2 regions of the Pseudoalteromonas sp. SD03 genome follow, and region 2 is predicted to be linked to the other one. Evidence: riboswitches for the same ligand, from Rfam matches in the RefSeq annotation. Region 2 holds a riboswitch; the other holds the start of a gene.
What was found. Region 2 has a riboswitch for lysine ahead of lysC (lysine-sensitive aspartokinase 3). Riboswitches for the same ligand answer to the same signal wherever they lie in the genome.
Positions count from the first base shown of each region.

Region 1 (4,429 bases), 1.7 Mb from region 2:
GGAGTGATGGTATCACCCGTTCATAGTTTGCTCTATGAATGAACGTCGCCGGGGTAAAAAATGACCTTTTATAATCATTTTAAAATACAAAAATCATACTTAAGTACCACAAAAAGTACGATAATTCTTATCATCTTCGGGCGGCGTTTGAAACTCTGTGGCCTGCACATGGTTTGTGTAAGGGCTCGCCATCACTTGGCTAAAACGACTGAGTAGCTCACTATCCCCATGCGTAGTGTACTGCGTAATAATATCTTCAATAATATGATTACGCGGAATCACACTTGGGTTTGCCTGTCGCATTATATTATAACTATGCTCATTAGTTCGTGTTTGCCATTGCTGTGCCCAAGAGGTAAGTGCTAATGGTATTTCAGCTTGCCCATTTAACGACTCAGTGAGTGCATTAAAAGTATTGGTATAATCAAGCTGGTGTTGTTTTAATAACCCTAGTAACTCCCCCACCAGCTCATTATCTTTATCATCAGCTATTGTTAGCCCTAACTTTTGTGCCCACATAGCGCTAAATTGCTGATTAAATTGCGTTGAAAAGCCCTCAATTAAAGGCGTCATCATTGCCACCGCTTGCTCGTCATCGTCACTGATCAGCGCTATTAGACTCTCTGCTAAGCGGGCACAGTTCCAACTTGCCATGTTTGGCTGATTACCAAACGCATAACGCCCTTGTTTATCAATAGAGCTAAACACGGTATCAAAATCAAACTGGTTCATCATGGCACATGGACCGTAATCTATGGTTTCACCACTAATTAAGGTGTTGTCGGTATTCATTACCCCATGAATAAACCCCACCCTCATCCAACTTACGACTAAGTTAACTTGATTGGTTATCACTGCGGCTAAAAAATCTAAATAACGCTGAGCGCCAGTGCTGTTAATCTCGGGATAGTGTCTTTGAATGGCTAAGTCGGCTAAGTTTTTTAGGCTAGTAACGTCACCTTGAGTGGCTAAATATTGAAACGAGCCCACCCGAATATGACTGCTGGCGAGTCGGGTTACAATAGCACCTGGTTGAGGTGGGTTGCGATAAACGGTTTCGCCACTGCCAACCACGGCTAAACAACGCGTTGTTGGAATGCCAAGCGCGTGCATAGCTTCGCTCATTACGTACTCACGAATAGCTGGACCTAATGCACAGCGGCCATCGCCTCCGCGCGAAAATGGCGTAGCACCAGCGCCTTTTAATTGCAGATCCCAAAGCTGATTTTTATCATCGCTAATCGCACCGAGCAAATGTGCCCTACCATCCCCTAGTCGCGGTGAAAAGTGACCAAACTGATGACCAGAATATCCCAGTGCCACCGCAGAAATCGCTTGGGGTTCATTACCGCTAAATATATTTGCTCGAGAATCGGCACTCACCTGTATATTAAATTGCTTAGCTAGGGGCTCATTCCATAACAATAACTGTGGCGCTGTCACCTTGGCTGGATGATCGCTAATTGCAAACCCCTCACCAATGTCGGTATACCTTGGCACTAATTTCATGTTTAATCCTATTGTTTTTGGCTGATACCTACGCGATTGTCACCTACACCATAAGCGACAATTAAGCTTAGCTCTTGCATGCTTAAGCCGCTTTGCTGCTGCAGTTCATTAAAGAATGCCTGCGCCGCACTTAGTGACTTTTTAGTTTGTAATCCGCCATCTATAATTTTATGGGCACGCAAATAGCTTTCTACGTCTCTTGAAAGTAAAAAAGTATCTTTTCCTAAGGCGCGCAGCGCATAAGGGCCGGTATTACCACCAAGCCTTGCACCATGCTTTTTTAAATACGCCCACAAGCCAATAATATCTTCACTTGGCCAGTTAGCAATAAACTCACTAAAGCTGCCGTATTGCTCTGCAACTTCGTGGATCATATACGCATTTTCAGTAATAGTTTTTACTTTTTTATAGTTGCGTACAATCCGCTCATCACTGGCTTTTTGCTCAAGCATATCCGGTGGCATCATCAATAGTTTTTCAACATTGAAATCCCAGAAAACCTCTCTAAATCCGGCCCACTTACTGTTGATCACCGACCAATAAAAACCACTTTGAAAAACTTTCCGAGTAAATTCTTCTAGCCAATCATCATCACTTAATGTGACGAGTTGCTTTGTTGATAAAGGTTTTGCGAGTAACAACTTAAGCATTTTTTCAGAGCCCTTTCGCTCTACCGCTCGCTTATAAATATCACTAAATTTTTCCATCTGCTTAATACCTTACTTCGACAATAGTACTAGTGTACGAGAAAAGCAGCTAATACGTAATAACTGTCAATCAGGATGAATCTATCTATATTTAGTCACTTGACACCTAGACGGCTAAAGTGGTTTAATCGCCACACTTACCCTATTACATTGTATTTGCTGATTGATTTTTCAATAGCAAGTGCAAAGGGCTGGAAGAGGTGCGTTATTCAGGTAGCGTATGTTAGGAGCGCAAACTCCATTGAGCATACGTGAGGGGAATTAACGCCGAGAGGTAACACTTTTTTGTGAAAGGTTGCTTCGGGCGACTAGGCTGAATCCTAGCGACTGTCACCAATAACATATTTGGTGGAGAGCTTCTGGTCTTAGTATAATAAGGCCGTGCGCCCTATTATTTAAGCCCATTCGCTCTTCGAATTATAAACACATTCAAAGAGTCAGGCATCCTAAATACCCGCCAAAAACTCGACGAATGCCCTATAAGTTCGTGAGAGATGATCAACAACTTCAATATTAACAATTTCCATTTATGGACTGCGCTGATCACCCCATTTGATCAAAATGGCCTAGTTGATTACGCAACCTTAGACACCTTGGTGGCCGAACAAGAAGCCGCTAACAATGGCATTTTACTGCTAGGTAGCACCGGCGAAGGGTTAGCCCTTACCCTCAAAGAACAGCAAGCCATCGTAGAGCATGTCTGCCAATTACAGCCGAGCGTCCCCCTTATGGTTGCGGTAGGCGGTAGTAACTTAAAGCAACAGCTTGAATGGGTTAATTACTGCAACCAGCTGCCTATCCATGGTTTTTTACTCGGCTCGCCTTTGTATGCCAAACCCGGTGCAGTGGGGCAAACGCATTGGTTTGAAAGCTTACTCAATGCCAGTTCTCATCCTTGTATGCTTTATAACGTACCAGGACGTAGTGCGGTTAGCATTCCCATTGCAACCATTGAAAACCTCAAACAACATAAAAATTTATGGGCACTGAAAGAAGCCAGTGGCTCTATCTCTCAATTTGAAGCCTATCGACAAGCAGCGCCTGAACTAGCCATTTTTAGTGGTGACGATGCCCTCATGCCTTATTTTGCCCAAGCAGGTGCAAAAGGTTTAGTGTCGGTTGCAGCCAATGCATGGCCAGTGCAAACCCATGAGTTTGTAAAGCGCAGTTTAAGCGGCCAACACCCTAATCTTTTTGTCCAGTGGTCTAGTGCTATCAATAGCTTATTTTCAGTAGCCAACCCTATCCCAGTCAAAGTGTTAATGCATTTACAAGGGCGTATTGGCAGTCCGTATTTACGCCCACCTTTAACACACCTTGAGCTGACACACACAGATGACATTTCATCGGCAAACAACACCATTTTATCTTGGCATTAAATACAGGTTTTTATAATGAACTGGTTAGAACTATTAAATAATTTAGAAACGGGCGCGGTTCGCGCAGCAACACAAGACGAAAACGGCCAATGGCACGCTAACGTAGAAGTAAAGCAAGGCATTTTAGAAGCCTTTAAAAACGGTCAAAACACCGAGTTTGCTGGCGGTTTTGTTGATAAACATAACTTAGCGCCGCAAAGCTTTGAAGCCACAGCAGGCGTTCGCATGGTACCCGGTGGTTCAAGTGTGCGCCGTGGTGCACATGTTGCCAAAGGCACTATTATTATGCCACCTGCGTACGTAAATATTGGTGCATTTATTGACGAGGGCACTATGGTAGATAGCCACGCGCTCGTAGGGTCGTGTGCTCAAGTAGGTAAAAATGTGCATTTAAGCGCAGCGGTACAATTAGGCGGAGTACTTGAGCCCATTGGTGCCAGCCCTGTGGTCATAGAAGACGATGCATTCATTGGTGCAGGCTGTGTGATTGTTGAAGGCGTGGTAGTTAAAAAAGGCGCGGTACTTGCCCCAGGTGTTCGCTTATCTGCAACCATCCCTGTTTATGACTGCGTAAATGAGCGCCAGCTTGATAAAGGCGAAGCAATCCCTGAATACGCGATTGTGATCCCTGGATCTCGCCCTGCGTCAAACGATTGGGCGCGCGAGCAAGGCTTAAGCATGTCGTGTGCGTTAATTGTTAAATACCGTGACGAGCAAAGTGATGCGTCATTATTGCTTGAAGAGGTTTTACGTTAATGACCTTTTTGAGCACGCCCGTTAAAACCGCTATTGATAAGCTAGCAACTGAGCTTGATACGCCCTTTTTTGTTTATG
Region 1 covers NZ_CP162514.1:200,171-204,599, reverse strand. Annotated here, with positions in the region: gene ABZP26_RS00995 (YdiU family protein) at 100-1,509, opposite strand; gene ABZP26_RS00990 (DNA-3-methyladenine glycosylase I) at 1,518-2,216, opposite strand; lysine riboswitch at 2,404-2,583, shown strand; gene dapA (4-hydroxy-tetrahydrodipicolinate synthase) at 2,711-3,595, shown strand; gene ABZP26_RS00980 (2,3,4,5-tetrahydropyridine-2,6-dicarboxylate N-succinyltransferase) at 3,611-4,351, shown strand; gene ABZP26_RS00975 (PLP-dependent decarboxylase) at 4,351-4,429, shown strand, end outside.
Region 1: it holds a riboswitch for lysine, as region 2 does, so the genes downstream of both, dapA (4-hydroxy-tetrahydrodipicolinate synthase) here and lysC (lysine-sensitive aspartokinase 3) in region 2, are expected to answer to the same signal.

Region 2 (4,429 bases):
TACATATTAAAAATACAACAGGCGTGATCAGTTGCTGTATTTCTCATTCTCATGGTTTTGTAGGTGCAGCGTTAAATGTAGCATCAACTCAATTTGGCTTTGATATTGAAAAAATTAGTTTAAAGCGCCCTTTTAATAAACTCGCTAAACACTTTTACCACCCAGCCGAAGTGAGTTTAATAACCAATACAGATAACATAACAACTCAAGCACATCATTTTTTTAGGATTTGGACATTAAAAGAAGCGCTGGCTAAAGCCACCAGCCGCCCCATTGCTCAATTATTAAGCCCTAATGTGTTTAACGAACTTAATAACACTCAGCTTACAGCTTGTAGCAATACCGTGGTTGGAGCACATAACGACATGTTTGATATTAGCGTTGTGGCAAAAAAAAGCACCGACTGGCGGTGCTCAATAATAACTATTAACGATTTACGCAGCGCAATCACTTTCTAGTAATCGACTATGAATCGCTTGAACCACTGCATCAGACTCGCTTTGCTCAACTAAAAAGCACAAGTTATGTTTACTTGCACCATGGCAAATAAGTCTAATATTAAAATCACTTAATACTTTCATTAAATTCATTTCGTGCTGACGCAATACAATTTCAGACCCAATAAGTGCTACTAGGGTTAAATTGTTCTCAACCGATACATGGCAAAATTCAGCGAGTTTATCTAAGCACTCTTGATCTAGCTCTGGGCGTGATGCATTAGGCGCATTATCAAGGGTAATTGCTACACTAATTTCAGAGGTGGTAACCAAGTCTACCGAAATATTGCACTCACTTAAAATAGTAAATATACGGGCTAAAAAACCACTCGCTAATAACATTTCTGGGCTTTTAAGGGTTAATAATATTTGATTTTTACGTTGCGTTACCGCACGAATACCAGGTAGCTGCGATTTTTCACGTTCAATCCACGTACCGCCAAGTTCTGGTTCTGTGCTTGAGCCAACAAACACATTTATATGGCTGCGACTGGCAGGCAAAATTGTAGCTGGGTGCAGCACTTTAGCGCCAAAGGTCGCCATTTCTGCTGCTTCATCAAAACTTAAACGCGCAATAGGAGTGGCTTTTACACACAAACGAGGATCGGTGCTAAAAATACCCACTACGTCAGTCCAAATATGCACACTTTTAGCGTTAATAGCCTCAGCAAGCAGTGCAGCACTATAATCTGAGCCGCCTCGACCGAGCGTGGTCGTTAAATTGTTTGCATCGCTACCAATAAACCCTTGGGTCACAATAACGCTATCATCAAGCAGCGGAATTAAATGTGTTTTAGCGGCTTGCGCTGTGGCGGCCACATTTGGTGTTGCTTTACCAAATTGGCTATCGGTTTTAAGCACCTGGCGCACATCAAAACGAGTGGCTTTTAAACCCTTTAACCTTAGTACTTGAGTAAATAAGTAAGACGATAAACGCTCGCCAAAGCTAAGTAGCTCATCGAACTGCTGCTCAGTATTGAGTGTTTGTGCCGCCAACGTTTGAAATGCATCTAGCGTTTGATTAAACCCAATGGCTAAATCCTCATCTAACGACAGGTCATTTAAAATAGCCTGCTGAATCGCAAGGACACCATCAATATGCTGTTGGCGTTTAGCGGCTTCAATACCCGCTTTGCAAAGCTCCACTAAATGATTGGTCACTCCGGCACTGGCGCTTACTGCAACAATACGTACATTTTTATCGTTTACGATAATTTCGCTACAACGGCTCATCGCCTCAAAGTTAGCAACGCTGGTGCCACCAAATTTGGCAACAATGTAATCTGATTTTGTGCACTGTGAACTTTGTGGCACTGGTTGGGTAGTCATTTCGTCTCCTTTCGCGGCATCCAAACCGCAATAAAACAAGAAGAACTTGGCAGGAAATAAAGATAAGAAAAATCTACTGCCAGAAGCTCTCCACCTAAATTGGTGACAGTTTTGAGGATTCAGCCCCATAAACCGAAAAACAATGGTAACGACCCATTATTTTCCTCGGCGAGTACTTCCCTCCTTAATGATCGCAGGCTGTCGTTGCCTCACATTAAGTACCTAAGTATCGCACCTCTTCTGAATGTATTATTAACCTGTGGCTAATAAAACAAAACCGCACTAAGAGTGCGGCTTTGAAAGTTATCGTTTAGACGTCTAGCTGTCAAGTCGTTTTACTATAAAATCAAATAAAACTACCCATTAAGTAAGAGCCCGCATAACCAAAGGTGTAACACAGTAATAAATACAGCGATAAGCGAAGGTAACTTGCAAACGTCAGCTCTTTTACCTTACTCATGGCTATAATACCGGCCGCCGAGCCAATGATTAGCATAGAGCCACCTACACCGGTTGCATACGTAAACGACAACCAATGCTGTTGACTCATTACAATGTCGGCTTTTAATAACGCTGCCGTTAGTGGCACGTTATCAACACCTGCGGATAAAATACCCATTAAGTAGTTTGCGTACTCTGGCGCCATTACCGTATACAAATTAGTAAATTGGCTCAGTACCCCAACTTCTTTTAACGCACCAACAAGCAGTAACACACCCACGAAAAACAATAAGGTGTCGTACTCTATGTCGCGTATAAAATCGATCATATCTTTGTTGATGTCTTTTTTGCGCATTAAAAATTGCGCGACTAAAAACATAATAGATAAACCCAATAAAAAAGTAAGCAGAGGCGGTACACTGTATAAAACACTCAATGTAAGCGTAGCAATAACCGTAGTGAAGAAAATAACCGCAATGGTTATGTCGGTTTTTTCAATACGTTTAAATTTAGTTTTTTTAAACTCGAGTTGCTTATTCATGCCAATTGATAACAAAGTAGCCAGTAATAATACACTTAGTAACGCAGGCACAATTAACAGTAATAAATTGCTAATTGTTACTTTACCATCAAGGAAAATCATAAGTGTGGTTACATCACCCGTGATAAGTGATACACCACCGGAGTTTACAGCAAATACAATAAGCGTGGCGTACTTAACTAACTTTTTGGCTTCAAGTTTTAATGACATAATCACTGCCAGTGATATTAGCGTGGCCGTAACGTTGTCTGAAATAGATGAAAATAAAAACGCAAAACACCCCACCAAAAACATCAGCTTTCGCTCACTAATGCTGGTTGGCATAATCCGATTCACAACATTTTCGATAAGTCCTTTAGAGTTTAAATAGGCGACAAAGGTCATTGCGGCCATTAAAAACAGCCATAAAGAAGCAATTTCTAAAATATTGTGGTCTAGGAGGGTTTGAATCGTTTCGGGGCTTTGCCCATTAAGAGGAAAAATAAAGGAGATAATCCAGCAAAGTGTACCAAAAAATAACGTCGTTTTGGCTTTGTTAACGTGGATCACATCCTCAATAACGATAAGCAAGAATGCAATCGCTATCAGCGTCAGGATAATCGAGGAAACCATGATATTAAACAACCTTCGGGGTTAAGTAAAAATTGAAACCATGTAAAAAATATACCCACAAACTCTATGTGCCTATATTCGGCGCGGATACTATCACTAAGCGGGTGTAAAAACTATTATTAAATCGTCGCAAAAACGAATACCATATAAGTTCGAGAAATATAAAATAACGAATACTAGGAAGTTGCAACGCCTTATGATCCCAGCTAAAAAGCTACTTAATACCCTAAATGAACACTGGGGTGTATTAGAGCTATTATTTAAGCGCTTTAAAATGGCCGACTTTAGTATTAAAGATCTTCAAAATGCCATTAAGCAAAAGCAACCCACGTGGAATAATGAGCGTATTTATAAAGAAACCAACCGGTTATTAAATCAAGAAATTATTATTCCGCTGGCTAAATCGTCACAACTGGAAATTAACCGCGCCATTGCCGATTTTGCCACCTTTTTACTGCAAGAAGAACATTTAGGCTTAGCACAAGAAATAAGTGTATTGGTTGATGATTTGGCCCGTTTAGGTAATCGGCTATCTAATGCCGGTGAAATGGAAGATTTTGATGATTTACGCCGCTTTAGCCGTATTATGGATGATCGGGTGCGTAAAATAATCAAACTGTTTTTACACAACGAAAACGCCATTTTAAATATTGTTGAGCAAGCCAAATCTAATAATGCAGTGCAGTCGCTACAAAAACGCTATAAAGCCGTGATAGAAGCGTTTGATGAGTATATAGAACCCATGCTGGAAATGGTGGATATTAGAGGCGACTTTCATGCCTGTTTTACTTTAATTGAGCAACAAATTAGCACCCAAATAGAACATATTGAACGTTCAGGCAAAGCATACAACGATAAACGCATGCTTGAGCAATTGCGTACCCGCATTCTAGAAATGCACTTAGTTGGCCGGATAAGCTTACGTAAAAGTGCCGATATGCTTATGCCACTGCGTGAAGAGTTGCGCCGTAATAACCTTGTTACCCGCCAAGTAGCAAAAGTATTAGGG
Region 2 covers NZ_CP162514.1:2,059,463-2,063,891, forward strand. Annotated here, with positions in the region: gene ABZP26_RS09585 (4'-phosphopantetheinyl transferase superfamily protein) at 1-458, shown strand, start outside; gene lysC (lysine-sensitive aspartokinase 3) at 435-1,826, opposite strand; lysine riboswitch at 1,902-2,074, opposite strand; gene nhaD (sodium:proton antiporter NhaD) at 2,173-3,420, opposite strand; gene ABZP26_RS09600 (hypothetical protein) at 3,617-4,429, shown strand, end outside.